4 regions of the Paenibacillus sp. FSL R5-0378 genome follow, and region 4 is predicted to be linked to each of the others. Evidence: a T-box and tRNA genes for the amino acid it is inferred to sense, from the RefSeq annotation. Region 4 holds a T-box; the other regions hold tRNA genes.
The links. A T-box is a leader RNA that pairs with one kind of tRNA and senses whether it is charged. The one in region 4 lies ahead of leuS (leucine--tRNA ligase), so its partner is inferred to be a tRNA-Leu.
Positions count from the first base shown of each region.

Region 1 (7,809 bases), 3.5 Mb from region 4:
GCAGCAGGGCATCCGCTTCAATGCGTTTCAGCTGCTGCAGTCCGTCGGCCGGGACGGCGCGACAAACATCGGCGCCAAGGGTCTCACAGGCGAAGGATATGAAGGCCATTACTTCTGGGATACGGAAATGTACATGCTGCCGTTCTTCACCTATACCCGGCCGGATATTGCCAGGGCGCTGCTGCATTTCCGCTACGCCACGCTGGACAAAGCCCGCGAACGGGCCCGGGTCATGTCGCAGAAGGGAGCCTTGTTCCCTTGGCGGACCATCGACGGGGAAGAGAACTCGTCGTATTATCCCGCCGGTACGGCCCAGGCCCACATCAACGCGGACATTGCCTACGGGATCAAGCAGTATGTGTCCGCCACCGGAGATTCCGATTTCCTGCTGAATGAGGGCGCCGAAATATTGTTTGAGACGTCGAGGTTCTGGCTGGACCTTGGACACTTCAACCCCGCCCGCGACGGAAAGTTCTGCATCGACGGCGTGACCGGACCTGACGAGTATACGGCCATCGTCAACAATAACGCCTATACGAACCTTATGGTGCAGGATCAGCTGCGCTACGCGGTGCAGGTGGCCGGCTGGCTGGCGGAATCACATCCGGCGGAAGATCAGCGCCTGCGGGCGGCGATCGGCCTGACGGACGAGGAAATCGCGCTTTGGGGCAGGGCAGCGGAGAACATGTTCGTGCCGTATGATGCCGAACTAGGCATCTATGCGCAGGACGATACGTTCCTGACGAAGGCCAAATGGGATTTTCAGAACACGCCGGCCGACAAGTACCCGCTGCTCCTGCATTTTCATCCGCTCGTCATCTACCGCCACCAGGTGCTGAAGCAGGCCGATCTGGTGCTGGCGCTGTTCCTGCTCGGCGAACGGTTCACGATAGAGGAGAAGATCCGGAACTACCGCTACTATGAGCCTTTGACGACGCATGATTCCTCACTGTCGCCGTGCATTCACAGCATCGTCTCGGCCGAGATCGGCGAACTCGACGAAGCGTATGCTTATTTCGACCGGACAGTGCGCATGGATCTGGATGACATCAACCGGAATGCCAAGGACGGGCTGCATACGGCGGCCATGGCCGGGTCCTGGATGTCCATCGTATACGGGTTTGCGGGCATGCGCTTGGTAGACGGCATGCTGGAATTTGCGCCGGCGCTGCCGGGGCAGTGGGACAGCTATCGCTTCCGGATCATGAACCAGGGCCGGCTTCTGGAGGTGCTTGTCGACGCGGAAGGAACGGGATACGGACTTCTGGAGGGTGAACCGCTGCAGATCCGCCACAAGGGGGAAGAGCTGACCCTTGAGGCAGGGAAGACGGTCAGAAGGTAACGAAACACGGCGGAGTTTGGGAACGAGAAACACCAGGGAATCACCCGGCAGGTTCGTCCCGGAACTCCGCTTTTCGACTTTATAAAAAAAGTTTGGCTAAACGCTTGACGATGATAATGGATCCATGGTAAGATCTATCTTGTCGCTAAGAAAAAAACATTTCGAACGTGACCAACTGAATATGCGGTCGTGGCGGAATTGGCAGACGCGCACGGTTCAGGTCCGTGTGGGCTAACCCCCCGTGGAGGTTCGAGTCCTCTCGACCGCATCGTTGATAGGATCATGTGATTGCTGAAAGGCAATACATGATCCTATTTTTATGTTTATTTACGCCGATAGGCGTTTTTTTTATTCTCTTCAAGATTGTGATTACAGACTGGAGCCGGGGGCTCTTGGATCAGGGCACCCGGCCTAACTGCTCCCGAAGCCGCGTGATGTCGCTGATCGGCGGAAGGCCGAAAAGCCGGGCGTATTCGCGGCTGAATTGGGACGGACTTTCGTAACCGACTCGAAAAGCAACATCCGCTGCATCGGCAGATTCGGATAACAAGAGACGGCGGGCCTCCTGCAGCCGCAGCTGCTTTTGGTACTGCAGCGGGCTCATGGCCGTGACCTCTTTAAAATGACGGTGCAGGGAGGAGGGGGCCATATGGGCAGCGGCCGCCAGCTCATCGATTCGAAGCGGCTCCATGTACTCCCGCTTCAGCTGCTCTACCACCACGGCAATCCGGTTCGAGCTGCTTCCCCTCAAGGCCATTTGCCTTAATACGTCTCCTTGCTCTCCCTGCAAAACCCGATATAAGATTTCACGAACGATGAGCGGTGCCAGTATCGGTATATCCTCCGGGTTATCGAGCAGGCGTGTAAGCCTGACAGCCGCGTCCAAGAGAGGAGCAGTCGATTGTTCTACGAATAACCCCCGTTTCGAACGGAGCTTCTTCCGGGATACCGGATTAGCCTCGTTTACTAAGTCCAACGCATCTTTTAGGTTTAGTTTAAGCCTGAAGCACAAATAAGGCACATCAGGCGATGCTTCAATAATCTGTGCGGAGACGGGCAAATCCAGGGAGATAACCAGATAGCTGGACGGCCCATACGTAAAGCTCTCGTCTGCAAGCATGACCACCTTCGAACCTTGGGAGACGATGCACAGCTCCGGTTCATGGACCGAAAACGAAGGGAACGTCGTTTTCGAACTGCGAATCAGGGAAAGGGAAGGAATGAGCGTCTCGTGAATGCCGTCTCCGTCCGTATGTTTTTCCATCAATAAGGACAATTCCTTTTGATACGAAACCAGGGAATTGGCGTGGTTGGATAAATCCCGCATGAATTGTTTTCCCCTCCTTATCTATGTCCATTATAAACCCTGTTGGGTCCAGCGATGAATCGTTTTGAGAGAATCAGGCAATCATTTGCGATTTTTAGACTACCTCTGCTTTTTTCAGCTGGTTCATAATCAGGTTGAAAGAAAGGAGAGGAAGAGGAATGGATAAGCGCATTTTCATTCTGGCGCTGGCTGCCTTTACAGTAGGCTCCGTTGAACTGGTCATTGCCGGGATTTTGGATATGATCGCCCGGGACCTTCGCGTTTCCGTCGGTGTGGCCGGCCAACTGGTTTCGGTGTATTCTCTGGTTTTCGCCTTAGGATCCCCCGTCTTGATCGCTTTAACTACGAAGGTTGAGCGCCGAAGGCTGCTGGTCATCGCCATGCTGGTGTTTACGGCTGGAAATATCATGTCTATGTTAAGTCCGAATTTTACGATGCTGCTGCTATCCAGGGTTATTCTGGCGGCAAGCTGCTCCATTGTTGTCGTTCTGTCGATCACCCTGGCTTCGGGGATTGTGACACCTGAAGCAAAAGGGCGTGCCATTGGAATGATCTTTATGGGAATTAGCGGCGCCCTCGTGCTCGGCGTTCCGCTGGGGACATTGATCGGCGAGGCTTGGGGCTGGCGGGCAACCTTTGCTTTTATTGGCGTACTTTCGTTCATTGTGACGATATGCATCATGAAATTTCTGCCCCAAGCGGCGTCTCCGCCTAAGCTTCCGATGCGGGAACAGCTGCGTACGTTGGGAAATTCTAAAATTGTGTTCGCCCATCTCGTCTCCATTCTGCAAATGACGGGCCAGTTTACGATCTATGCCTATATCACGCCGTTTTTACAGACCATGTTGAACCTGTCTCCCGGTCAAATCAGCTTCGTCTTGCTGGTTTATGGGCTCGCCGGCATTGCAGGGGGGTGGATTGGAGGGTGGGCGGCCGACCGCTTTGGGGCAGCCCGGACAATGATCGTCACGCTGCTGCTCCACGCCATGGCGATCCTGCTTCTGCCCTGGGCAGCTGCCTCCATGCTGCGCTTGCTGCCCGTCGTCATCGTCTGGTGTGCGTTTAACATGGCGCCAAGTCCGGCTATTCAAAGCTATTTGGTGCGGCTTGCACCAAAGTCGGCGGACATCCAGCTCTCCCTGAATACCTCCTCGCTGCATCTCGGCGTAGCTGCGGGATCTGCCATCGGCGGCGTGGTGATCAGCCGTTATGAGGTTACGGCCAATGCCTGGATCGGAGGTCTGTTTGTTATCCTGGCTATTGTTTCAGCCATCGTTACCCTGTACAGAGGCAGGGTGATTCATAGTAAAAAAGATAACTCCCTTCAGGAGAATCCCTCCTGAGAAAGCAGTCTTTACGATGTAAACGGTAACCCTATTGAAACCGCCCATCCGATAACCGGATGGGCGGTTCACGTTGCGTTCTATTTCTCCTGCTCCTGGATCACCTGCTCGATCCCGAGCAGAATCAGCTTCAGTCCAAACTCGAACGCCTTGTCTGTCCCCATCAGCTCGAATAGCCCGTTCTTGAACATCCTCCGGAACAGTCCGGCATCCGTCTCGCTCATGGAGTCCAGAAGACGAATCATCTCCTCACCCGGAAGCGCTCCTTCTCCATGCTCCTTAACAATCGCGGAGACATTGCGCTGGTGCTCATAATCGTCCAGAACGAAGTTGAAAATATAATTCATAAGCGTAAGAACCACTTGCATTTTCTGCTCCTGCTCGAGCGGCGTCGATTCCACGCAGAGCAGCATCCGGTTGGTGAACCGGATGATGTCCGGTTCGTGGGGCAGCGTCAACATCATAAGCTGCGTGGAGCAGGGATACCGGCCGAGCACGCTTCGCACCGTTACCGCCAGCCCCTTCAGCTGCTCCTTCCAGTCCCCCTCGGCGTGGTACTCCTCCAGAATAATTTTCGATACCTGGTTGGCCAGACGATGGTAGAGATTTTGTTTGCTCTTGAAGTACCAGTATATCGAGGGAGCCTGAATCCCCAGCCGGTCGGCCAATCGTCTCATGCTGAACTTTTCGATACCTTCCTCGCCAAGAAGCTCCCATGAGGCTTCCAAAATCCGATCCTCCGAAATCTGAGGCTGCTGTTTTTTCATCGGGAATCCATCCTTTTACCTAACAGTGTAAGTTTATGCTTTACATGTTCATAAGTCCATGATATCATCTAACACTGTAAGGTTCAAACTAACACTGTAAGATGACATCTGCACTGTTAAACGGTTGACCTAAATCAATAAAGAAAGCAGGGACCCGCATGGATACAGAAAATCTTTATTACTTTGAAAAGGCACCGGTCGCCAAAGCCGTAGCTCATTTCGCCGTACCGATGATGCTGGGCACGTCAATGAGTGTCATCTATTCCATATTGAATGCCTATTTCCTGGGCACACTCCACAATACGGCGATGTTAACCGCTCTCGCGTTAACCTTGCCGTTGTTCGCCATCATTATGGCACTGGGCAACTTGATTGGCATCGGCGGCGGTACCTTCATTTCCCGTTTACTGGGAGAGAAAAAGTTTGATGATGTCAAGCATGTGTCATCATTCGCCTTTTACAGCAGTTTAGTTATTGGTCTTATCGTGATGGCCGTAGGTATCCCGCTGATTGATCCCATTGTCCATGGATTGGGGGCAACGCCCGACTCCTTCGTCTTTACGAAGGACTATGTGACGATGATGCTTATTGGTTCACCATTCGTCATCTTATTTTTTACACTGGAAAATATCGTACGCTCGGAGGGTGCGGCAAGGACGTCGATGATGGGGATGATTCTGAGTGTTGTCGTGAATATTATTCTCGATGCGCTGGTCATCTTCGCTTTTCATTGGGACGTGATCGGCGTTGCGTCTGCTACGGTCGTTTCCAACCTGGTCGCCAGCGTATTCTACGCCTACCATATGGGATACAAGAGCTCATTTTTAACGATCTCCGTTAAATGGTTTAAGGCGTCCAAAGAGATTTTGAGCAATGTCATCAAAATTGGAGTGCCCGTTTTTATCATGAGTATCTTTTTGGGGGCCATGTCGCTCATCTTTAATCGTTTTCTTGTAGAATATGGAGATCCGGCCGTTGCAGCTTACGGAATTTCATCGCGCTTATTGCAGTTTCCCGAGTTTATTCTGATGGGTTTATGTGAGGGAGTCGTGCCATTGATTGCCTTCTCTTTTACAGCGAATAAATTGCGTATGAAGCAAACGATCGGATTTACGATCAAAACGATTGTAGCGTTAGCCGTCGCGTTTGGCATCATCGTCTATTTGATTTCCGACCACTTGATTGGTTTATTTACGAATGACCCGCAATTAATCGAAATGGGCAGCTACATCCTGCATGTGACGTTCTTATCCTTGTTCATTACAGGCATGACCACGTTGTTTACGGGGATCTTCCAAGCGACCGCACAAGGAACCGCTGCGTTTATTATGTCCATTATTCAAGGAGTTACGCTGATTCCTGTGCTCTATATCGCCAATCGAATGAACGGCTTCCACGGGGTAGTCTGGTCGCTCGTCATCGCGGATGCCGTCGCGTTCCTGGTTGGGGCCATTATGCTGTATGTTTTGCGGAACAAATTGCAGCCCGATATGGAGAGTTTAGTACAGTAGAAAACATAGGGTTATCGTTCGTTGAGGAGGTTACAACATCTGTTGTTCTTGAACACAAAAAAGCTGCGGTCAAGTACCCCGCAACCGTTGATTGTATAAAGGATCGAGACGACAGGATTTGAACCTGCGACCTCTTGCTCCCGAAGCAAGCGCTCTACCAAGCTGAGCCACGTCTCGTTAAGAGAAAGCTTATACTATAAAATTTACTCCGATTTTACATTTTGTAAAGGGGGTAAAAGAAAAATTCACAATTCGTTTAACGATTGGGCAAAATGATCCTGTGCTGCCAGCAAATGAAAAGACCGGGGAATCGCAAAGATTCCTTCCGGTCTTGTTTGGTTTCTAAAGCGTAAGTTTTATTTGCCTGCAGCATCGCCCGGCTTGGACGGCTTTTCCGAATCATTCGCATGGGTGGTATTGCTTGGTTTGCTGCCCGCTGGTGTATTGCCAGCCTGGGTATCTGTTGGAGTGCTGCTAGCTTTGGCATCCGCCGGTTTGGTCCCATCTGTCTTGGCATCGGCGGGTTTGGTTTTGGTGCTGTTCGTTTTATCATTTGCCGGGGAAGTCCCTGCTCTGGATCCGGCCGGAGGAGAAGTCGCCCCCGTGTTTGCATCCGCATTCGAATCCGTATTCGCATCCGTGTTGGCATGCTCCTTCTCCTGATCCTTCCACTCCGGCAGCGCCGCCACGTAAGCATCCGACATGCTGATCAGCTTGTGCGCCCGCTCGTACGTTTCCTTGGAATCCAGCGGCTTGGTGACCTTGCCTCCGTTCAGCGGATAGGTCACCCCGTCGGCATAACCGGAGCCCGGTACGAACGCTCCCTTAGCTGAAATAAACGAGCCCGACGGGAGGTAATACCGCTGCGGCAGCACGGGGCTGTTCTGGTTGAGCAGATCCTGGCCGAAGTGCACCTGGTTCTTCAGCGAGACGCCAATCAGATTGGCCAGCGTCGGGAAAATATCCGACTGCCCGCCGACCTGCTCCAGCGTCTGGGCTTTTTGGTTCGGCACGGAGAGGACGAGCGGGATGTTCATCATATCGGGGAGGGTGTACTCCCGTCCGTAAATTTCCTTCATCAGCTTTTTCTCTTTGTTATTGAGGGAATATATCGGAAGTCCCTGATGATCGCCGTACAGGACGATGACGCTGTTGTCCCAGACGCCGTTTTTCTTCAGCTCGTCCACGAACTGGCCGAGGGCGTAGTCGGCATAATTCTGGGACTGAATATAATCCCCGACAAGGGTTCCCTTATAACGGTCGGGGAGCTCCATCTTGAACTTGCGCTCCGGGATGCGGAAAGGGTGATGGCCCGACATGGAAATGACCTGCACGTAGAACGGTTTGCCGGTTCCCTGCATCCGTGCCAGCTCTTCGGCCGTCTTGGCATATAGCAGCTCGTCCGATGAACCGAACGAAACGAGGTCATTTTTGCCGAAAAACTTGTCGTCGTAATATTTTTCCCAACCGAGCGCTTTATACAGCTGATCCCGGTTCCAGAACACGACGCTGTTCGTAT
Region 1 covers NZ_JBBPAY010000001.1:2,521,414-2,529,222, forward strand. The annotation lists gene MKY74_RS11885 (glycoside hydrolase family 65 protein) at 1-1,342, shown strand, start outside; tRNA gene MKY74_RS11890 (tRNA-Leu) at 1,526-1,610, shown strand; gene MKY74_RS11895 (AraC family transcriptional regulator) at 1,740-2,669, opposite strand; gene MKY74_RS11900 (MFS transporter) at 2,828-4,012, shown strand; gene MKY74_RS11905 (TetR/AcrR family transcriptional regulator) at 4,093-4,779, opposite strand; gene MKY74_RS11910 (MATE family efflux transporter) at 4,938-6,290, shown strand; tRNA gene MKY74_RS11915 (tRNA-Pro) at 6,394-6,467, opposite strand; gene MKY74_RS11920 (sulfatase-like hydrolase/transferase) at 6,647-7,809, opposite strand, start outside.
Region 1: it encodes a tRNA-Leu, which carries the amino acid that the T-box ahead of leuS (leucine--tRNA ligase) is inferred to sense. The anticodon was not compared.

Region 2 (7,809 bases), 3.4 Mb from region 4:
AAATGTAGACGAAATAGACGGCCAATCCGGCGGTATATTTCTTGCGCTGGCCAACCCGAGGCGCCATGCCGAATAGCCCTATCATTACGGTGCCCAATTGGCACAGGTCTATATAACCCGCCTGCCAGCTTCCGGCCCCTTCCAGAAACCCGGGAGACAGGAGCGGAACGACATACAGAAGCGCCATGACCATCAGGAGCGCCCGCAGCCTGCGGTTCATCCGGTGGTACAGCTGGTACACAGCGAAGTTGAGGAGGAGGAAGGAGAAGGCCAGAAGCCAATCGGCACCTTCCGGATAATTCCCTTGCCTCAGCGATCCGGAGAAGGCGAAATGGATGTTCACCCCTTCGTATGCCATAATGAACAAAAAGGCCGCCACCATGTAGAGATAGGCTTTTTTGCGCTGCCTGCTGTACATCGTGAGACAAATCAGCAGCATGATGAGTATGATATATAAACCTGATGCGGCGGCAATCCCCGGTACAATGGGGGATAAGAATGAAGAGTAGGGCATGGATCGTTCTCCTGCTCTCTTGAATATTCTTTGGATCAGCGGTTTTACTTTACTGAAACATATGTTCTAATATATCATAATTTACAAGATGCCGAAAAGCTAAGAGACCTACAGAAAGGGGTGGTTTTCCCATTATGAGATTGTTACAGGCCCTCTTTTTCCCACCCGAGCAGCCGGGCGGAGTATCCTCCATGATTCCGTATATGCAGGAGCGATTCCAATCATCGAGATGGGATATGGAGCTGTTTTGGCTTCCTAAACGGATCCGCAACAAGGGGCATGAGGAGGTCGTGTTCGACACCTTCGATTGGACCGAGTTCAAGGACTCCCCTGTCGTTCAAAAATATATTCAGACGTATAAGGATTACTTGTGGTGGACGCGTCTGCGGATCCAGAAGCCGTATGACCTGATCCATGCGCACCATCCCATCGCCGGGCTGGCCGCCAAGCAGGTTTTTCCCGATACGCCGTTAATTCAGACCATTCACTCCAGTTATGAACGGGAATTAATATTGAACGGACGCATTAAGAACGGTGGGCCGGAGCATCGGTTCCTCGTATCGCTGTATCGGGAGCTGGAGCAGAAGAGCCAACGCATGCTGACGGTTTCCCGGTCGTTCGCCGGCTATTTGTCGGACTATGTGGACCATCCGGATAAGATTGGGGTCATTCCGAACGGTTTTGACGAAAAGCGTTTCAAGCCGGTTCCCCATGAGAACGAGGTGCCGCAGCTGATTACGGTCTGCCGCCTGGTACCCGCCAAAGGGCTGGATATTTTGCTGAAGGCCTGCGCCGAGCTTAAGAAGAAGGGTCATGACTACGTGCTGCACATCATCGGAGACGGACCGTTCCGCACGGAGCTGGAGAGCCTTGCCAAAGAGCTTGGCATTTATAACGAAACTATTTTCTATGGATACACGCTGCATCCGGAAGAGTTTATGCCGTTTTTTGATATTTTCGTGCTCCCTTCCAGAGCGGAAGCCTTTGGTTCGGTCTTTGCGGAAGCGGCGCTCAGCTGCCTGGCCCTGGTAGGAACCGACGTGGGCGGAATTCCGGAGCAGATCGAAGACGGAGTGAACGGCCTGCTCGTGCCGCCCGAGGACCCGATCGCGCTCTGCGAAGCGCTTGAGAAGGTCATCACCGACCCGATGTACCGCTACGATCTCGCCCGGACGGCCTGGGATAAGGCGAAGAGCCAATATTCCCTGACGCATGCGGTGAATGAACTGAAGAAAATTTATTTATCTTATCAAAAGGTGTAGCGTGCTGGCCGTCCAACTCAAAGAGGCAGGTGCTGAGATATTCAGCTCCCGCCTTTTTTCTATTTCATGGCTCTGTCATTTGGATATGAACATCAGCTTCAGCACCAATATCAGGCACAGCGCGCCGATAATCGGGTACAGCACGGACAGCAGGGAGCTGAATCCGATCTGGCTCAGCAGAAAGCAGATGAACATGACGCAGACGATCAGAAGCTTTGGCGGCAAAGGAAGATGCTGCTGCAGCTGAAGGGTGACCCCGTAGATGTCGGCGACGAAGGTGCTGAAGATCTCTAAAAAGATCAGCATCACATAAATCAGCTGGATCGCGGTGCCCAGGTTGCTGGCGATGCTGCCCATCGGGATTTCGTACTGCCGGATGCCCGGCATGTGGGCGGACATGGCAACATGCGCGGCCAGCAGCATGAACCCGACGCCGACGCCCCCCAGAATGCCTCCCCATTTAACCACCGTATGGCTGTCCGTCTTGCTTCCAAGGGGGACCAGCACCGCTTGCGCCATAACGAGATTGAAGGCTGTATACAGGAGCGGAGAGGTCCATACCGCCGTAAAATGATGGTCGGTCGTAATCCGCAGGAAGCTGTCTGCCCCCGGCATGCGGATCGTATTGAAAATAATGGCCAAAGACAACGTCAGCATCAAGGGGACGACAATGCTGTTCATCTGCACGATAGCGTTCATTCCCCGGGTGAGCAAGACATAGGATCCGACCAGAGTGATGATCAGGCCTGTCTGATAATGAAGGTGTAAATGCTCGACGAAAACGGAGCCGGCTCCCGCCAACATGACGCTGTTTACGCAGATGAGCACGAACATCATCACGATGCTGATCACTCCCCCGGCCCGGTCCCCGAACAAATGCTTGTTGAAATCCTCATAGGATCTGGCCGATATCCGCCGTGAAATGATCATAATCTTGGTCCCAAGCCAAATAAACAGGGCGGTGGACAGCAGAATCGTCAGCGTCGCCCATTTGCCGTATTGGGTAAAAAACTGCAGGATCTCCTGTCCGGTCGCAAAGCCTGCACCCACAATGGTTCCGATATATGTAAAAGCAATTTGAAGTACCCTGATCCCGTTCTTCATCGTTATCCTCCCTGCTCCAAGCAGTCCGGTTTGTGTCCTGCCTGTACTACAGGTTATGATGTTTAGAGGTAGGACATGACTGGAACCTGTCCATGTCTCATGAAAGCAGTCCATCAGGCGTTTCCCGTGAGCGGCTGCGTTCGAATGGACGAATAGACACACCGATAGGAAAGAGAGGCTTTGGTATGGCAGGGATTACCTTTTACATTGCCCATTACGGGTATGCCGCCATGTACTTTTTGCTGGCCCTGGGCATTCTGGGTATTCCGGTGCCTGACGAAACGCTGATTGTTGCTTTCGGGGGGATGGCCGCGAGGGGGGAGTTCAACTTTGCCGGCGCGCTGGCCGTCACTTTTCTGGGAAGCATGACCGGGATGATGATCAGCTATTCTCTTGGACGTCTGGTCGGGGAACCTCTGCTTCACCGGTATGGAAAATGGGTAAGAATGACTCCGGAGCGGCTGGCTGGGGCGGAGAAGTGGTTCAGGCGTTATGGATCACTAAGCATTATCGTCGGCTACTTCGTGCCGGGACTCCGGCATTTATCTTCGTATATCGCGGGGACGACGAAACTTCCTGTCAGGGCTTATGTGGTGTATGCGGGAGTAGGTGCCGCCTTGTGGTGCACCATCTTTATGCTGATCGGACATGCCGTTGGATATCATTGGAGCGAAATTGCCGGGAGGATGACGCACACCACGATCCGGATCGCGCTGCTTGCGGCTCTTCTTGCACTCGGAGCGGCCATTGGCTTGCTTCGGTGGAAGAAACGCTGACATTTGAAGTTATGTATGGAGTTTCCCCTTGAAGTGGGAGCCCAAGATATGTTACTTTTACGTCAAAGGAACGGCGTGGGGGGCTATTGAAATGGATAAGTTAAAAGAACGAATTTTACAAGAAGGCGTCATCGTTTCGGATCAGGTGCTGAACTTGGACGGTCTGCTTAATCACCAGGTGGATCCGCAGTTGACGATGGAGATGGGAAAAGAGTTTGCATCCCGGTTTGCCGAAGCCGGTGTGACCCGGGTCGTTACCGTGGAATCGTCCGGGATTGCGGTGGCCTTTGCGACGGCTTACGAGCTTGGCGTGCCGCTGGTGTTCGCCCGCCGCAAGAAGACGCTGCTGGCCGATCCGGACGCTCTTTGCGAACGGGTTCCTTCGTTTACCAAAGGGATCGTGACGGATATTATGCTGTCGCGTCATTATATCAGCGAACAGGATAAAGTGCTCTTTATCGATGACATCATTGCAAACGGAGATGCTGCGCGGGGGCTTATCAAAATTATCGAACGCTCCGGCGCGGAATTGGTCGGCCTTGGTGTCGTCATAGAGAAGTGCTTTCAGGCAGGGGCCCGGACCATCCGGGAGCAGGGCATAAGTATTGAACCGCTCGTCCGTATCCAGTCGCTTGAAGGCGGCGTCATCACTTTTGCCGATTAAGCCCGGGATGAAAGCCCGTTTCGCCGCATTTTCCGCGGATAAATCGAAACAATTTCTTTCAACCGGCCGTCTTTTGGCTTATAATATGTATTAGATGATCATGAGGGGAGGCAGCACAATGGGGAAAGAACCGGTAACCGAACAGTATTTCATTGATAAATTGGCCAAAGCAAAGGATCACTTTGAAAGAGCGCTTGATTGCAAGCATACCGAATTCGATGACCTCTATCCCTATATTATAGAGCATCCTCAGTTTTTTTGGTATAAACGTTACGTGGCCTGGTCAGAACTGCTGACCATCGTGGGCATGTGTGATGAGCTAGACTTCTCCTGGAAGGAATTGTTTACCCCTCATCAAGTTGAATATCTGGAAAAACGAGTGATGTCGTCGACGGTGCTCGATTATTGGTACGAGAAGAACGACAGTAAAGAACACGCACAACGTTAATTGCTGAGCGTCACCGAGAGGTTCAGTTGATTAATATACACACCTTTATACCAACACATTCAGGATCAGCGGCCGATTGGCTGCTGGTCCTTTCTTATAATATCAGAAAAGTATAAACGCCAGAGCATTGCTTCCTGATATTTCAAGAAAAATTACCTTTAAACGCGGTCTGTCTTCTTTGAAGGTACGTCGATAGACGTTTTTCTTAATCATGCCGGATGACTTTAACGAAAAATGCCATTGAACCCGCTCAGTCTTGTGTCTAATAAAGGTCGGTACACACCGATTCCATTGTAAGATATGCGGGAAAAGCATATACTTATCCATGTTCACTACATGAAGAGATTTCTTCAAAAGCAAAGGAGGATTGGAGATGATCAGCGATGAGGAATTGGATGCGTACCGCCAATCCGGAGAGCAGGTCCGGGTGGTTCGCGACGGCATCGAAAGCAATGATGTGACAGGGATTGTTGTGGCTTGGGACGGCAGCCAGGTGCTGATCCGCCGCCGCAACCGCAAAGTGGTCAAGCTGGACCGGAACTACTTGTTCCAGCCTGCGAGCGCTCCGCGTCAAAGCCCTCTGGAATAATAGCAGAGCCGTCTGGTTCGGTTCCCCTTGGTTCATATGGGGGGACTCCAGGCGGCTCTTATGGTTTGGAGCCCTCCTGAAAATAGGGAGCAGCGGGATGGTCCATATGGTGAGTAAAAGAAGAGACGGGAAGGAGAGAACGGTCTTCGGGAGAGAAAGGATCCAGCCCGAGATAAACTCTCATCCGAACGAGCATCTCGTTACGAAAAGCCGGCCAAAGGATATTCATTTCGTCGGTATAGCCTCTGCAGGAATATTCCGCCCTGACCCCGGTATCATCTTGTAAGATTCGAAGGATCCGGATCTTGCGTCTTCTCATTTCCCGCTTGACTTCAGCAAGCAGCGTGCCGGCCTGCCGGTCGCCGTTCACAATCAGTTCCGAATACAACTGGGGCGTCTTGAATACGCCGCTCTCCTCCATAATCCGAATGTCCCGTTCGAAAACTTTATGAATAAAAATCAGGAGCAGATAACTCTTAATCAGCGATGCCTCTTCCGACGTCATGCCGGGTGCTGCCATACATATCACCACCTGTACGAACTTATGTTCTTATTTTACCCGCAAATGCTTGGATTATTCAAGAGATAGGAACTGGAAATTGTTCAGAATGAAGAGGAGATTAAACTTTTTTTTGAAAAATTGTTGACTATACCTGTCCAGCATGGTATGATCTATCTTGTCGCCGCGAAAGATTGAATCTTTCAAAGAGTGACCGACCGATTTGCGGTCGTGGCGGAATTGGCAGACGCGCACGGTTCAGGTCCGTGTGGGCTAACCCCCCGTGGAGGTTCGAGTCCTCTCGACCGCATACATACATAAGGCGTTCCCGTTTTGAACAACGGGGACGCCTTTTTGTGTTATTTGTTATTTCCCGTATCTTTCCTGAGAGGGGAGTAGCGGGGATTTTTGCTATACATAATTCCTCCAACTTCCTCAAACAATGAAACCACATCGTGGAGATACCGAGTAAAGGAGGAAGTTGCTTGAGTACATCATCTTTCAATAAGCTGCATCGCGGCTGGCGGAATATTGCGGCAGCGGGACTGGCGCTTACGGTTGCGCTTTCTGGTCAAACTGCCCTCGCGGATGGGGAACGATCACTGGCGGCGGAGCGGGTCTTCAACGAGCAAGCGGAGCAGCCCGGGGCAGACCAGCGGCAAAGTGACATGAAGCCGGATAAAAAGGTTGCGATCATCATCGACGACTTCGGGAACGGGCAAGGGGGAACCGAAGAAATGTTGTCCCTGCCGATTAAGCTGACCGTAGCCATCATGCCGTTTCTTCCTACCAGTAAAACCGACGCGGAGCTGGCCCATAAACAGGGGCATGACGTCATTGTCCATATGCCGATGGAGCCCAAGCAGGGCAATCCCAAGTGGCTAGGTCCCGGCGCTATTACCTCCAATATGAGCAATGAGGAGATTCGCAAACGGGTGGAGGAGGCCATCGACAACGTGCCGTATGCGGTCGGCATGAACAATCATATGGGATCGAAGATTACCGGAGACGAACGGATCATGTCCATCGTGCTGGAGGTCTGCCGCGAACGCGGGTTGTTCTTCGTGGACAGCAAGACCAACTACCATTCCGTAGTCGGCAAGCTGGCCGTTCAGATGGGAATGCCTCCGGTGGCCAATAACATATTTCTGGACGACCGGCACACCGTCAGCCATGTCAGCAAACAAATGAAAGCCGTTGAAACCTGGGCGAGTGAACATCAGAACTGTGTAACGATCGGGCATGTCGGCGTGCAGGGGAAAAAGACGGCGGAGGCCATTCGCCAAAGCATCACCGGTATGCAGAATTCCGTATCTTTTGTAGGAATCAGCGATCTCGTCCGGGATATCTGGGATTGGAAGCCGGCGCCTATATTGCCGTCAAATAATAGCTGATTCCGTTCGCGATGGCCTGCGCGATCTTGAGCTGCCCGCGCCGATTGCACAGCATCGTCCGGTCTGCGGCATTGCTGAGAAATCCGGTCTCTACGATAACCGCAGGATCTTTGACCTGGTTCAGCAGGTAAAACGGGCTTCCCAGCCGGATGCTTCCCTTCGTTTGGTACAGCGGGTTAAGCTGCTGCTGAATGCTGTCCGCAAGCAGGACGCTGCGCCCTTCGTTCTGGTGAAGCACAAGCGCCCCGTTCTTTGAAGGATTGCGGCCCCAATTGACGTGAAGACTCACGACGATCAGGGTCGGCAGCTGATGGCTTAACTCCTTCCGCTGCGCGAGATCGCGTTTATGGCGGGAAGAGCTGCGGAGCCAGTTATTGTCGTCGCTGAGAGCGTAGTCAGCCGTCCGGTTCAAGACCGCGTCGTACCCCTGGCTGCGCAGCAGCATAAACAGCTTCTGGGCGATGGCGAGGTTAATGTCCTTTTCCAGAATGTTCTGAAATGAAGTCCCTCCGTCAACACCGCCATGTCCTGCATCCACGATAATCACTTCATGCGGAAA
Region 2 covers NZ_JBBPAY010000001.1:2,609,413-2,617,221, forward strand. The annotation lists gene MKY74_RS12315 (GGDEF domain-containing protein) at 1-514, opposite strand, end outside; gene MKY74_RS12320 (glycosyltransferase family 4 protein) at 649-1,776, shown strand; gene MKY74_RS12325 (YkvI family membrane protein) at 1,852-2,880, opposite strand; gene MKY74_RS12330 (DedA family protein) at 3,066-3,656, shown strand; gene MKY74_RS12335 (xanthine phosphoribosyltransferase) at 3,748-4,320, shown strand; gene MKY74_RS12340 (hypothetical protein) at 4,439-4,768, shown strand; gene MKY74_RS12345 (hypothetical protein) at 5,142-5,357, shown strand; gene MKY74_RS12350 (hypothetical protein) at 5,416-5,877, opposite strand; tRNA gene MKY74_RS12355 (tRNA-Leu) at 6,082-6,166, shown strand; gene MKY74_RS12360 (divergent polysaccharide deacetylase family protein) at 6,342-7,250, shown strand; gene MKY74_RS12365 (N-acetylmuramoyl-L-alanine amidase) at 7,225-7,809, opposite strand, start outside.
Region 2: it encodes a tRNA-Leu, which carries the amino acid that the T-box ahead of leuS (leucine--tRNA ligase) is inferred to sense. The anticodon was not compared.

Region 3 (7,809 bases), 4.1 Mb from region 4:
CCAGAAATTCCGGCGTCCGGCCAACCATCAGGCCGCAGATAAATACGCCGAGGATTGCATACATGATCATATTGACGAAACCGACCCCCTTGCCGCCGAACACGACGTTCAGCATCATTTCGGCCAAGGGCGCAAGTCCTCCCAGCGGCGTCAGCGTATCATGCATGTTGTTGACCGACCCCGTCGTTGCGGCGGTGGTGACGGTTGTGAACAACGCGGACTGCGCGATGCCAAAGCGCACCTCCTTGCCTTCCATGCTGCCGGCCGAGCTGTTGATTCCCAATTGGTTGATCAGCGGGTTGCCGGCTTTTTCCGAGAAATACGTCAGGCACAGGAACGCTACGAACAGCGTCATCATGACGCTGAAAATCATCCAGCCCTGCTTCTTGTTCCGGGCGAACCGTCCGAACGTGTAAGGCAGTGACGCCGAAATTGTCCACATGCTGAGAATTTCGATCACGTTGGTCAGCGGGCTTGGGTTCTCGAACGGATGGGCCGAGTTGACACCGAAGAAGCCTCCCCCGTTCGTTCCGAGGTGCTTGATCGATTCCAGCGAGGCTACAGGACCCAGCGGAATCTGCTGCACGCCGCCTCCCAGCGTTTGCACGGCCCGCATCGGCTCCAGCGTCTGCGGCACTTTGAGCCCGACCAGCACCAGGGTTACGATGAGGGCAAGCGGCACGAACAGGCGGACATGCGCCTTGATAAAATCCTCGAAGAAGTTCCCGAGCCCCTCACCCCTGCGGGTGATGCCGCGCATAAAAGCAATCGCGATAGCCAGGCCCGAGGCTGCCGAGGTAAACATCATCATCGTGATGACGATCATTTGGCCAAAATAAGACATGCCGCTCTCTCCGCTGTAATGCTGGAGGTTCGTGTTCGTCATAAAGCTGATGACCGTGTTGAAGGACAGGCTCGCCTCCATATTGCCGATGCCGTTCGGGTTGCCCGGAAGGGCGCCCATCGTTCGCAGCAATATATAGCTGATCGCTACCAGAAAGATATTGGTTGCGATCATGCTGAGCGCGTACTTTTTCCAATTCATGCTGCCCCGCTGCTTCAGCCCGATGATCCGGTATAAAACTCTTTCCACGCCGCCGAAAATCCGGTCCGTCCGGTTCGGTTCATTGGAGAATATATGATATACGTAAGTGCCTACCGGCTTCACGAGCAGCAGGAGCACGAAAATGACGATACAAATTTGCAAAATATCCAAGGCTGGCTTCCCCCTCTTACGAGCATGTTCTGCTTTGGCCCCTTGAGGCTTACAGATTTAAAATACCGGTCAAAATTTTTCCGGATGGATCAAGGCGTAAACCAAATAGATAAAGACAAGCACGGCGAATGCCCCAACGACAATCATTGGTCTTTGCCCCCTTCTTCCACCACTTGGCCGCACCAATGAAAAAATAACAAGAACACGCCAAAGGTGGCAGCGAGCGCAAGTATCATATATACATCCATCATCGTTTCCGGTCTCTCCTTTGCATGGTTAGAATCATCTTTATTTCAGTAAAAATCCGACTTCGCCGTTTAAGGTATAAATGATGTGATCTGCACCAAGCCCCCGGTAAATGCCGGGTGAGCTGCCCCTCTGCGTAATGACATATACCGGTTCCGACGTCCAGGGACGGCAGATCTGCAAATAGCGGCAGGTCAGGTTGAGGCTGCTTTCAAAAAGAAAGATTTTGCCGACCTCCATTTCGGGCACCACCCAATCCTCCGCGTGATTCGTATTCAGCCGGATGATCCGCTGCACCCCCATTTTTCTCAAGAGGCGTTCCTCCCGGGCACTGTTGGTCAGAACGGCAAAGGGCCTCTTCCAATACATCAGCAGCTTGATAAAATTGCGTCCCGCCTCGTTCGGCGCGGTCACGATGACGACGTTGTCCATTTCAAAGGCTCCTCCTGTGCGGCAGCCGCGAATACGCAAAAGAAGCCGCAGGGAAAGAAGGACCTTTCCCGCGGCTTCTTGAATGTGGACGAATATGAAGGATCGTCCTATATTCAAAATGCGCACGACAAGTGCTGTCTCTCTCCCGTTACGCTGACGAGGTTAGCTGTCGGATTCGGGCGTGAGAGTCGCCCTACCTTCCGGTACTTACCGTACCGGAAAGATTCACCCCGGCGGCTTCCATTCCAGGCGGCCGCTGTGGTTCCCCCGCTCCCGGCCGTTTCCGGCCGAAATTAAGCGTTATTGATAAGTGTATGTGATTGTGATGAATGCTCTCTTTTGTTCCAGTAAGCTAAAAAAGGGTAAAAAAAAACACAGAGGCCAGCTGATCCCCCTGTGATCCGAAAGTTTATTCGGGTCGCAAGTTTCATCATTCCTCTCTCAAACGACGCTTACGAGGTTAGCTGACGGATTCGAGCGGTGAGAGTCGCTCTACCCGGCCGGATCCATGGCATCCGTAGCCGGGATTCACCCCTGCGGCTGGCAGCAGACCCCCGACTCTCACACCGGTTCGCTGCTCCATGGCACGCGTTTGGTTCCCCCGATTTCCGCGCTTTTTTGCGGAAACTCAGCGATTAGTAATGGAAACTGTATTGAATACGCTCTGAATCATACACCCGCTCCTTCCAAGCTGTAAAGGCAGTCTAAAAATCATGAACCGCGAATTTTGGAACATTCAGGACCTTATTAGCGCTTACATTTTGGCTTTTTGACTTCTACCTCTTCCATGCTCCCGATTTGGCGCATTTATGGAATCCAGGTCATTAAGGGACACTGGCTCGCAGGAATATCCGCATTGACATTACAGTTCAATCGTTTAAAATTAAATTGTGTGCTTGGTAAATGATTCGGCTGGATGATGATTCATAGCAGCACAAAAGGAGGAGGATGGCAGTGAGCGTCTATGATTTTCAAGTGAACACGCTGCGCGGTAAAGAGGTATCGTTAAAGGAATATGAAGGTGACGTGCTGCTGATCGTGAACACGGCCAGCAAATGCGGATTTACGCCGCAGTTTCGCGGGCTGCAGGAGCTGTACGACGAGTTCGGCGACCATCATTTTCAAATTCTCGGTTTTCCGAGCAACCAGTTTGCCAATCAGGAGCCCGGTACCAGCGAGGAGATCGGCGAATTCTGCCAGATGAATTACGGGGTCACGTTCCCGATGTTTGAGAAGATCGACGTCAAGGGCAGCAACGCCCACCCACTGTTTCAATACCTGACCCGGGAAGCGCCGGGCGTGCTCGGATCGAAAGCGGTCAAGTGGAACTTTACCAAGTTCCTGGTCGACTCCAAGGGCAGGGTCATCAAGCGTTACGCGCCCAAAACGACACCGGACAAAATCGAAAACGACATTCGCAAGCTGCTTGCATCCGGAAAAAGCGAATAGGCAAATCAGCTCTACAAAATAACGCTACTTGCTGCGATCCGAAATTCACTTGCTTTGCGGGAACCCAAAATATACGAAAATGCATTAAGCAACAAAAAAAGCTTCCCTGGATTTCTCCAAGGAAGCTTCTTTCTGTGTTCATAGATGCGGTAGAGAGGACTCGAACCTCCACGGGCGTACGCCCACTACCCCCTCAAGATAGCGTGTCTGCCATTCCACCACTACCGCATATCCAAAGTTCATTTAGCGAACTTTTTTATTATACACAAAATCATCCGAATTGTAAAGGGAAATGCATTATAACACCAATCATGTAATATTATATAACACAAAAAACGAAAAAAACAGTGATTTAGTCGCCCTAACATTGACAAATCATTATATTTATGTAATATTAACTTACAAATAATAGTGATCGATGATTTAACTTCGCAATTCATGTAATATTTATTACCACAACAAAATGGAGGTGACCGCGTTGAACGACAAAAGCACCAAACTGCTCGATTACGTGCAAACGCTGGATAACGACTTGTCGGTCGGAGGCTTCAGCCATGTGTTCGACCTCCAAACCCGGATTGCAGAAGGGCGCATCCAGAGCCAGGAAGAGCTGGAAGGGTTCATCCTTCATCCGATGATGAATCGTTTGGTCCGCCAAGACGGCGCGGCCATTCTGGCGATTTACGCAGCTGCCGACCAACGGGATATCCGTCAGATCGCCCGGATTGACCGGTACATCCTCGGAAGAATCGCTGCCCATGAAAATGATGAAGCGGTGCGCCAACGGGGCAGAAGACTTTTGAAACTGGCCCAGGCCCTGTACCCCTGGCTCAATCTGAAGGCTCTTGACGAACTCGCGCAGAAAGAACTGTCTCCCGTCTGCCTGGCCACGGCGCATGCCTATGTCAACTATCAGCTCGGGTCCAGCCGCGACCACACCGTTTATGGCTATATGCAATCTGCGGTCTGCACATGCATCCAGCTCGCTGCCCGCTCGCTGAGCATTCCGCCTCACGACGCCAAAGCGTTGGCCGGCAAATGGACGGCTGAAATGGAGCGCGCATGGACAGCGGAGAAAGACTCCCTGCCCACAGACCTTTTCAATATCCAGGAGAACGACTCCCATATCGCCTCGTGATCTCTTTAACAACACCACAAAGGCACTCCGCTCTGCCCTGCCGCAGCGAAGTGCCTTTTCTGTTCCCATGTATGTACTTGACCTTCATCTTACTGATCGCGGGACTGGTTCTTCCGGTATTCCACAAACTTGATGTACTCCTTGATAAACTCCTTCTCGTGATCGGATAGCGGCATTTCGTTTAACTGCCTTCCGTTTTCCCACAAATAAGGATCCTGCTGCTCTTTCACCATATACGGCCCCGGTTCCTTGCCCAGAATCAGCCAGTCAAGGCTGACGCCGAAAAAGCTCGAGATTTCGATCAATTTATTGGTGCTCGGGGTGGACTTCCCCCTTTTCCAATCTCCGAAATTCCCCGTGCTGATATTAAGCTGCTCGCAAAACGACTTTTTGGTCATCCCCTTCTGCTTAATCAATGCCTCAATACGTCCGTAAATGGATTGCATAAAAAACCGCCTTCCAGTCATGTCGCAAAAAAACGACGCATTTAAGTAATTTCATGCTTGCAATATGACGCAAAAACGTGTATAGTATTCTTTATATTAGGAATTTCCATACCTATGGCTCTTATTGTATCATTAGTCCCTTTTCTAATCCAACCGCCCTGCAATCATTCACTTCATATCTGACATTACCTTTCCAACGCGATTCGGGCCCGCTTATGACCAATACCAAGACAGGGAGCGACCGCTTTTGCACACACTCGACATTTCTTATCATGAATTGATCCATGCCATGAGGCAAAGTATTGCCGTCGTGGATGCCGGAGGAGTTATCATTTCAGTGAACCACGCCTGGATTCAAAGCGCATATGACGAAGGCGTCCCCCAATCCTTTAACTGGGTTGGTATTAATTTTATGCAAATCGCCGACGCCCTTTCGGGAGAAGACGAACAAGACATGGACAGACTCCAGGCGGTTTTGCAGGGTATTTCTACATACTACAGGAACGAATTCCGGTCGAGCTGCATCCAGCCCTCCCGCTGGTTTCAAATCGAGGCTTTCCCGCTCCGGAACGGCGCCAGGGAGGAACCCCGGGGAATGATCGTCTGCCTGTCGGATATCAGCCGAAGCAAGCAGCTCGAGAACGACTTGATGACCGCCTTATCCCAGATCCGCACCCTACGCGGATTGCTGCCCATCTGCGCTGTCTGCAAACGAATTCGCGATGACGATGACTTGTGGAATTCCATCGAGAGTTTTTTGCAAAAGCATGCCCACACCGAATTCACGCACGATATTTGCCCGGACTGCATACGGCGGCTGTATCCCAAGTACTCGTCCATATTGGACACACCTACTCACCAGTAGCTGCAACATCTTCAGTCTCTTCCCCAATCAAACACTTCTTCAAAATCATCGTCAACGCACTGCAGCTTTTTTTCGTTGACGTTCTTTGTTCATATCCATATAATTGTTATGACAATTATATTTTGAAGGAGTGTTTTCCCTGACCCGCTTCTCATCTTCGTCCCAAACGATCGGTTTCCGATACGGAAATATGTCCCGCAGAATGTCTTCTATTTTTGCAGGCCTGCTTAAACCTTACGGCATCACACCCGAGCAATGGTCCGTACTGTACCAGGTTCACCTCCAGGAAGGGATTAACCAGAAGGAACTCGCGCTTCGTTCCGGCAAAGACCAGCCCTCCATCACCCGCATTCTCGATGTGCTGGACAAGAAAGAACTGATTCAGCGCAAGCCGGATCCGGCCGACCGCCGGGCTTATTTAATCTACGCCACGCCAGCCGTGCAGGAGCTGATGAAAGAAACGATCCCGATGGAGCTGAAGCTTAATGACGAGCTGATCGCCGGCATTACGGACGAGCAATTGGAGTCACTGAACCGCATCATGGATCAAATCAATAAAAATATAGATCGAATTTTAATGGAGTAGGAGTCACCTATGAACGACACCCGAGAGAAACTGTGGACACGTGAGTTTATTATGCTTACGCTGTGCAACCTGCTGTTATTTTTAAATTTGCAAATGATCGTATCCCCTCTGTCCGGCTATGTAAAAGAACATTTTCACGCCAGCGCCTTCATGGTCAGCATGTTTACGACCCTGTTCTCGCTGGCAGCGATCGTGGCGCGCCTGTATTCCGCGAAAGCTTTGGAGAGAGGCATCCGTAATCAAATCTTATATATCGGCCTTGCCTTAGCGCTGCTCGCCACCTTCGGTTACCTGTGGAGCGGCACGATGGCGCTGCTGCTGCTGATGCGGATCGTGTTCGGCGTGGGCTTCGGCATGGGCAGCACGACGCTGCCTACGATGGCATCCGGTATTATACCGGTCCGCAGGCTGGGCGAGGGCATGGGCTATTTCGGACTGTCGACAAGCATCGCGCTTTCGCTTGGACCTGTTATCGGGACGGCGCTTCTGGAGAACAAAGGGTTCGACACGCTGGTATACGCTACGCTAATCGTTATTGCCCTGATCTTCCCACTGGTCATTCCGCTGACCAAAAAGGTAAAGCCGGCCGCCCCGGCCATTCCAAAAGAATTTACGGCGGTGCCCCAGAAGCAGGGCTTTCCGAAAGCGCTCCTTCTGCCCAGCCTGATGAACCTGCTGATGTCCATTACCTATGGCGGACTGCTCAGTTTTATTAATTTGTTCGGAAAAGAGGCCAGCCTCGCGAACGCATCGCTGTTCTTTCTGTTCAATGCGGTCGCCGTCGTGCTGATTCGGCCCATCTCGGGCAAAATCTACGACCGCAAGGGACATATCGCCCTGCTCATTCCGTCGGCGGTGCTGCTCATTGGAGGGCTATGGCTGCTGTCTTATGCCCATACCACCGGATTTTTAGCCCTGGCTGCCTTGTGTTACGGCCTCGGATTCGGTACGGTTCAGCCGACCCTTCAATCCTGGATGCTGCAGCAGGTTCCTCCGCAAAAGCAGGGGCTCGCCAACAGTATGTATTTCAACTCGCTGGACCTTGGCATCGCCGTTGGAGCCATGATTTTGGGCCAGATCGCCCAATACTCGACTTACGGGGCAATGTACCGTTACGCATCCTTGTTCCTCGTCCTGTTCATCATGGTATACGCGTTCTATCTTGCGAAACGGGCCAAGAACAACAACATGCCAAACCGCGATACCGGAACGTCCACAACCGTATAAAGCCCCTTGGGCTTGATCGATTCAGCACCTTTCTGCACCTGGCAGAAGGGTGCTTTTTATTTCTTTTACAATCACAGCCATATGCCCCCAGCCCACAGATCACTCTACTCCCTGTAGTTCCCCTAGGTTCCTCTAGAGCCTCTCCCAATGCATCATTAAAAATCACTTCATAATTCAATGTAATATTTTATGACTTTAAATGTT
Region 3 covers NZ_JBBPAY010000001.1:1,832,831-1,840,639, reverse strand. The annotation lists gene kdpA (potassium-transporting ATPase subunit KdpA) at 1-1,216, opposite strand, end outside; gene kdpF (K(+)-transporting ATPase subunit F) at 1,286-1,363, opposite strand; gene MKY74_RS08505 (hypothetical protein) at 1,505-1,894, opposite strand; cyclic di-AMP (ydaO/yuaA leader) riboswitch at 2,032-2,204, opposite strand; cyclic di-AMP (ydaO/yuaA leader) riboswitch at 2,328-2,538, opposite strand; gene MKY74_RS08500 (glutathione peroxidase) at 2,849-3,343, shown strand; tRNA gene MKY74_RS08495 (tRNA-Leu) at 3,489-3,571, opposite strand; gene MKY74_RS08490 (urease accessory protein UreF) at 3,822-4,481, shown strand; gene MKY74_RS08485 (helix-turn-helix domain-containing protein) at 4,571-4,927, opposite strand; gene MKY74_RS08480 (PAS domain-containing protein) at 5,175-5,792, shown strand; gene MKY74_RS08475 (MarR family winged helix-turn-helix transcriptional regulator) at 5,995-6,378, shown strand; gene MKY74_RS08470 (MFS transporter) at 6,388-7,605, shown strand.
Region 3: it encodes a tRNA-Leu, which carries the amino acid that the T-box ahead of leuS (leucine--tRNA ligase) is inferred to sense. The anticodon was not compared.

Region 4 (7,809 bases):
CATCGCTGCCGTCGCCGTCCGTAATTTTGCTGCTGAGGCTGCCGTCCTCGCTGACGATCAGGCGCCACACGCGGGAGAGGAAGCGGTGCGCGCCTTCCACGCCGTTCTCGTTCCAAGGCTTGGTCGCTTCCAGAGGCCCCATAAACATTTCGTACACGCGCAGCGTGTCGGCACCGAACTGCTCGACGATTTCGTCCGGATTAATGACGTTGCCGCGCGATTTGCTCATTTTCTCATTGTTCGTTCCCAGAATCATGCCTTGGTTGATCAGCTTCTGGAACGGTTCCTTGGTCGTGACGACACCGAGGTCGTACAGGAATTTATGCCAGAAACGGGCATACAGCAGGTGAAGCACCGCATGCTCGGCTCCGCCGATGTACAGATCGACAGGCAGCCATGCCTCCTGCTTCTCCGTCGAGCACAGCTCATCCGCATTATGCGGATCGATGTAGCGCAGGTAATACCAGCAGCTGCCGGCCCATTGCGGCATCGTATTGGTCTCGCGGCGGGCTTTCATGCCCGTCTCGGGATCGATCGTCTCCACCCAGTCGGTGACGTTGGCCAGCGGCGACTCCCCTGTACCCGACGGCTTGATTTGATCCACATCCGGCAGCAGCAGCGGAAGCTGGTCCTCCGGAACGGTCTTCATCGTGCCGTCCTCCAGATGCAGAATCGGAATCGGCTCGCCCCAATAGCGCTGGCGGCTGAACAGCCAGTCACGCAGGCGGTAGGTTACCTTGCCCTGGCCTTTGCCGTTCTCCTCAAGCCACGCGATCATTGCAGCGATGGCTTCTTCGGTGTGCAGTCCGTTCAGCGGGCCTGAGTTCACATGCTCTCCGTCCCCGGTATAAGCTTCCTCCTGCACGTTTCCGCCTTTGACCACTTCCACGATGTTCAGGCCGAATTTCTTGGCGAATTCCCAGTCGCGGGAATCATGCCCCGGCACCGCCATAATGGCTCCGGTTCCGTAACCTGCCAGCACGTAATCCGCAATCCAGATCGGCAGCTTCTCGCCGCTCACCGGATTGACGGCATAGGCTCCGGTAAACACACCGGTTTTGTCTTTAGCCAAATCGGTGCGCTCCAGATCGCTCTTGCGGGCTGCCTGCTCCTGGTAGGCCTTCACCGCATCCTTCTGTTCAGGCGTCGTAATGCGCTCTACCAGCTCCTGTTCCGGAGCGAGCACGCAATAAGTAGCGCCAAACAGCGTGTCGGGACGGGTCGTAAATACCGTCAGCTTGGCGTCATGCCCTTCGATGTCGAACTGCACTTCAGCTCCCTTCGATCTTCCGATCCAGTTGCGCTGCATATCCTTCAGGCTTTCGCTCCAATCCAGGTCATCCAGATCTTCCAGCAGCCGGTCGGCATACTCGGTAATCTTCAGAATCCATTGGCGCATCGGCTTGCGGACGACCGGATGGCCGCCGCGCTCGCTCTTCCCGTCGATGACTTCCTCGTTGGCCAGTACGGTCCCGAGGGCTTCACACCAGTTCACGGGCACTTCGGCAACATAGGCGAGGCCGCGTTTGTACAGCTGGATGAAAATCCACTGCGTCCATTTATAATATTCCGGATCGGTTGTGCTGATCTCGCGGTCCCAGTCATAAGAGAAGCCGAGCGACTTGATCTGACGCCGGAACGTGTTAATGTTCTTGATCGTGATTTCACGAGGGTGCTCGCCCTTATCCATCGCATGCTGCTCCGCCGGCAGGCCGAATGCGTCCCAACCCATCGGATGCAGCACGTTATAGCCCTTCATCCGTTTGAAGCGGGAGACGATGTCCGTCGCCGTGTACCCTTCCGGGTGGCCGACATGAAGTCCGGCTCCGGACGGGTAAGGAAACATATCCAGCGCGTAAAATTTCGGCTTTTCAGGATCCTCTGTCGTCTTGAATGTGTGATGCTCATCCCAATACTTCTGCCATTTCGGTTCAATCACCTTGTGCTGGTAGCCCTGGCCTTGAACCTGCTCTTGGTTACTCATGCTCATTTGCCTCCTAAAATGCGCCCGCTGCCCGCCCGTTATTACGGTACGGCACGGCGCTCGTCTTTCATGTTTGCAACAAAAAAACCTCTCATCCATAGCGTATCATCGCTAGGGACGAGAGGTTTGATTCCCGTGGTACCACCCTAGTTAGCGGAGGACATGCTTTATCCCCGCTCCCTTTGCACCCTTAACGCGGGTGAATCGATGATCCTTGACGCGCTTTCGCACGCGCTTCACATCATAGCTCAAAGGCGAGTTCATCCCAAATCGTCAACCGGCTTGCACCCACCGCCGGCTCTCTGTATGACATCCCTGGAACTAATACCCCTTATCATCGCTTCATTTACAGTTTTTCATGGTTGAAACATTGAAACATATTATATATAAAAAAATCCATCGAGTCAACGTATCCAGCCTGGCGGACAAGCCCCGCTTTTCCCGCCGAAACCCCCGCCAGCCGGAATTATTCCATGTCCGATAGGGAATTTTTTGTTATGATTAAACCAAAGGGAGGCGGAAAGTTTGAAGCGTAACCTCAGAAGGTACTTGAAATCGAAGCTGTTTTTAAAATATATATGGTCTTATCTGTTTATTTTGCTGCTTCCTCTCGTTTTTGTAACCGTCTTCATCTACCAAAGCGCCGCGGGCAACCTCCGGGAGGAAATCGAACAAAGCCATCTGAACCAGCTGACGCAGGCGGAAAGCATCGTCGACGGCCGGATGAAGGAGCTCGGCGACATCGCCTCAAGGATCGCCTATGACGACCGCCTGATCTCTTACCGGGTTCATGATCCGTTCTATTCGCGGGAGGCGATCGACGCTCTGGATCAATATAAGTCAACCAGCTCCATCATCGGAGATGTATTTTTATATTTTCATCATGACGACCGGATTTACTCCTCGCAGGGGCTTAGCAGCCTGGACGTGTTCAGCGAGAAGTACATATTCCAGAATTGGTCCAAAGACAGCCTGATGGGCGATTTGAACGACGTGTCTTTTCCCACCATGCGTCCGGCGGACCGGGTGATCCGGGGCACTTACAGGCAGCAGTCGCTGCTTGCCTACCTGGTGCCGATTACGCCGAACAGCCCGAATCCCCATGCAACGGTCATGTATTTGATCGATGAGTCGGAGCTCACGGGTCTGATCGATTCCATTCTGGGCAGCTACAAGGGGCTGGCGTACATTTTTGACAATCACGGACAGGTGCTGGCCGCCAACAATCACGGTGAAACGATCAACGGCTTGGACACGGGACATCTGTTTTCCCTCGATCCGGGCATTCACAGCGTGGAGCTGGGCGGAAAAGCGCATTCCGTCGTGTCCACCAAATCGGACATGAACGGCTGGACGTATGTGACGCTGATGCCGAGCGATCAGTTTTTCAGCAGCGTGCTGCACATCCGCAGCTTTATCATCATGCTGTTTAGCATCGTGGTGCTGGCAGGCATCGGCATAGCCCTGCTTCTGGCCCGCAGACAATATCACCCGATTTCGGCCCTGGTCGATTTCGCCAATTCCAAGTCCAGAAACGACCGGGGAACGGGAGATGCGCTCCTTCCGGGCAATGAACTGGAGCATATCCGCTCCGCGCTGCAGGAATACAGCTCCCGTGCCGATCTGCAGGAACCGTACGCACGGAACCATCTTCTGCTGAGACTGCTCCAGCAGGGAGAAGACCGGGAGCTCGAGCCGAATCTGCTGGAAGCCTTTAATATCCGGTTTGACCGTTCGCAGTTTTTTGTCATCGCCATGGAACGAGGCGAGCTTGCTGACCCTTCCCAGGATTACCAGGATTGGCAGACGCTCGCTTCCCTCCTAGCCGAAGTGGACATCCCCGGGCTCCGGGCATCCGCTTACAGCGTGGAGCTCCCGCGCCGGGACCAGATGGCCCTCATCGTCTCCTTTGACCCGCACCCGGCGATGGGGAGCTTCATCCATATGAGCCGGATCGTCGATGCCGTCCGCAGCAATATCCTGGAGGCGTTCGACTTTAACCCCATCATGGGGGTAGGTACCGGATATTCACAGGCGGGGCAGCTTAATCAGTCGTTTATCGAAGCCTGCTCGGCGCTGGAATTCCATACTCCGTCGGAGAAAGGCGGTATTACGTTTTTTGAAAAACTGGCGCCGGCGAGCGAGGAAGCCTTCTGGATTCCGAAAAACGTGCTGCTGAAGCTGTCCCAAAGCTTGAAACAGGGCAGCCATGACGTCTCCGCCCATATGATCGGCGAAGCGATGACGAGCCTGAAAGAGGGCAGCCCGTCACCGCTGCTCTCCCGCTGCATCTGCTTTGACATTCTCAATACGATGCTCAAGACCGCATCAGAGCTTGGCATCCACCATATTACGCAGGAGATTCCGACCAGCAGCGCCTTTCAGTCCCTGGATGAATTCGAGGGGCAGCTCAGGAAGCTGGCCTCCCATATTTGCACGCAGGTGCAGCAGGAGACGAAGCATAAGGAGAGCTCGCTCAAGGACCAGATGCTCGGCTATATTGACCAGCACTTTATGGATCACAGCCTGAGCCTGGAGAGCCTGGCGGATCTGTTTGAAATTTCTCCTTCGCATTTCAGCCGGACGTTTAAGGAAAATGTGGGGCTGAACTTTACCCAGTATATCTGGCAGAAAAGGATGGAGGAGGTCAAGCGGCTGCTCATGACGACCCAGGAACCGCTCAAGGAAATCATCGGCCGGGTCGGGTATGCCGACACCCCGAATTTTATCCGTAAGTTTAAAAAGGAAACCGGCTACACGCCGGGACAATTCCGCAAGCTGAACCATCCGGACGGCGTGTTGCTCGGCGAAATGCTCCAGGACTGACAACGAACAGCTGATTTGTTCAGCTGTTCGTTTTTCTTTTAGGAAGTGCAGCGTATGGGGTAAGGCAAGGCGGAATACCTGATATTTCTGTGCATGGAATGCAAGGCTTTATTTTCGGTACTCCGTATAATTAATGTTGAAGGGATGATCTGTATGGATTGGCTGAAACGCATGAATCATGCGTTGGAATACATCGAAACGCATCTGTCGGAAGAGATCGACTATGACCAAGTGGCCGGAACGGCCTGCTGCTCGGCTTACCATTTTCAACGCATGTTTTCGTTCATCACAAACGTTTCGCTGTCCGAGTATATTCGGCGCAGACGGCTTACCCTTGCCGCTTTTGAACTGCAATCCGGTGGCGTAAAGGTGATCGATATGGCACTGAAGTATGGTTACGAATCACCCGAGGCGTTTTCCAGGGCGTTCAAAAAAATGCACGGAGTCATGCCAAAGGCTGCTCGCGACAACGGTGTATCCCTTAAGGCTTATCCTCGCTTATCCTTTCACATTTCGATTCGCGGAGATGTCGAGATGAACTACAGAATGGAAGGAAAACCTGCCTTTGAAATGTTCGGTGTTTCGACTGTGATCCATGCCGACGGCGAGAATCCGTTTATCGAAATACCCGCGTTTTGGCAAAAGTGTATTTCCGATGGAACCGTCAAACGAATCCGCGCTGCCGCAGGTTTAGGCGAACACGGCCAGCTCCATGCAGTTTTATACAACAAGCAAGGAGAACAACTTTCGTACATGATCGGTTACTTTTTACCCCAAAGCGGCTTGCCTGAAGGATTTGAAAAGCTGCAAATCCCCCCGCAGTCTTATGCGATTTTTTCAACCGGAATCAATCCGAGTGGACAGAATGACATTCATGGATTGTGGAGGCGGATCTGGGGCGAGTGGTTTCCAAGCGCTCATTACGAAGCTGCAAACGGTCCCGAATTTGAAATGACTTACGATCGCGGTAACAACCTGTACGAAATGGAGGTTTGGATTCCTGTCGTTAAGCTGTAGTTCAGCTCTAGAGCGCAGTATTATATCAATCCCCCGGTGTTAGGGGCTATTTCCTTTAGAAGGTGTGAATCGAATGGATCTTGCAATCATCGCGCAGCATGCGCTTGCCCAGTACGATATAAATGCTGTATCCGTGTCGCCCGTAGCACAAAGCGGTGCCATGGTTTTCAAAATTGAAGATCATCATGGGCTGCTGTACAGCCTGCGTGTTCACAAATCTAAAATCAGTACGCTTGAAACCATGTGGACGCGCCGGGATGTACTGGAATCTGAGCTGGTATGGCTGGATGCGCTTAACCGTGACACCCATCTCACCCTCCCTATGCCAAAACGCAATCGGCTGGGTTCTTATGTTACACAAGTGGACGATATAAGTTGTACGATGCTCAGTTGGGTGGAAGGCGAGCAAAAACAATATTTTACCAGCGATCAGGAATTGAAGTCCACCGCTGAAATGACGGCAGCTTTGCATCAGCATGCCAGTATGTGGCAGCCCCCTTCGTCTTTTATCCGGCCAACGGTTCATCGTGAACGCATACAGAATGCGCTGGACCTGCTCAAGCCGAAGGTACGGGAAGGCTTATTAGATGCACATGATGTTCAGATTCTTGAAGCCGCCGGGGAAAAAGCGATGGCTTTGCTGGACACACTCCCTCAAAACAAGATGACTTGGGGTGTATTGCACGGCGATATCGTTCCTCCCAATATCGTGTTTGCAGACGGGGCTGCCCATCCCATTGACTTTGGCGCGTGCGGATTCGGTCCTTTTCTCACTGACCTGGCCATCACATGTACCTTTATTCATCCCACTGCCAGACAGCAGTACATCGATTGGTACGGAAAGCACTTTCCGCTGCCCAATGAGTATGTGGCCCAGATCGAAGCATTATTTATTTCGCTAGGGCTAATCGGGATGAGGAACGCTCTTGGTATGCCTGAATCGAAGCAGGGATTGCCGACGCATGCGAAAAAGTGTGCTTCTCGCGAATTTGGCAGGTATGTAAATGGGGAAGGTTTTTTATTTACAGGTACGCCATGTTGGGAATAAAACGCCAATAGACTTATCCATTCTCCAGATTGCTAATTATACGTTTTAAACGCGCAGCCGTATCCCTTGAAGCTGTATAAATCATAATTTTCACGTCCGGATTGGCTGACGATTGCAAGGTCACATGTTCAAACTCCATCTCTCCGATTCGAGGGTCGTACCTTTGTTTGTGGCGATCCGTTACGGCCTGAACGTCATGCAGGGGCCAGAGCTCGCGAAACAACGGGCTGTTCTGCATAAATTCCTCAATAAGCTCTTTAAACCTCGTATCATTAGGAAAATGCGCGTAATCTGCACGAAAGTGTGCAATCAAGACCTGTACTCTGGATTCCCAGTCCTGTATGTCCGATCCGAGCTTGGCATCCATTAAGAGATGTCTCATCCAATTGGGTCTCAGCTGCATATGATTTGAAAGCGGCGGGATTCGAAAAACGATCTCAGCTGCTTTGTTCCACAGCAATAAATCCCAGTATCTTCCGATTACGAATGCCGGATTAGGTTCAAGAGCCCTTATTACCCGTTCCAAACCAATATTTAATTGCTGATCTTCTACCTTTTCCTGTTGCACCGGTCTTGCAAGAAGATGGAGATGGTGGCGTTCATCCTCCGTCAAACGCAGCGCTTTGGCGATGTTATTAAGTACGTCCTCTGATGGATTGACACTTCTGCCTTGTTCCAATGAGGTATACCACGACGTTCCAATATGGGCAAGCTGGGCAACTTCTTCCCTTCGAAGGCCCGAGGTCCGTCGTCTTCCATAGGATATTAACCCGACATCTTCTGGTGTAAGACGTTCTCGCCGCGAACGCAAAAATTCACCTAATGACATTCCGGAAGAAGTCCCTTCCATGATTAACTCCTCCTTATCCTGACACTTTCAATCGTACGATAAACGCAGGAAGGTAGCTGCTGGCTCATTCTATTATACTGCCGA
Region 4 covers NZ_JBBPAY010000001.1:5,973,510-5,981,318, forward strand. The annotation lists gene leuS (leucine--tRNA ligase) at 1-1,984, opposite strand, end outside; T-box leader at 2,095-2,331, opposite strand; gene MKY74_RS27750 (helix-turn-helix domain-containing protein) at 2,510-4,810, shown strand; gene MKY74_RS27755 (AraC family transcriptional regulator) at 4,964-5,827, shown strand; gene MKY74_RS27760 (phosphotransferase enzyme family protein) at 5,901-6,875, shown strand; gene MKY74_RS27765 (helix-turn-helix transcriptional regulator) at 6,889-7,725, opposite strand.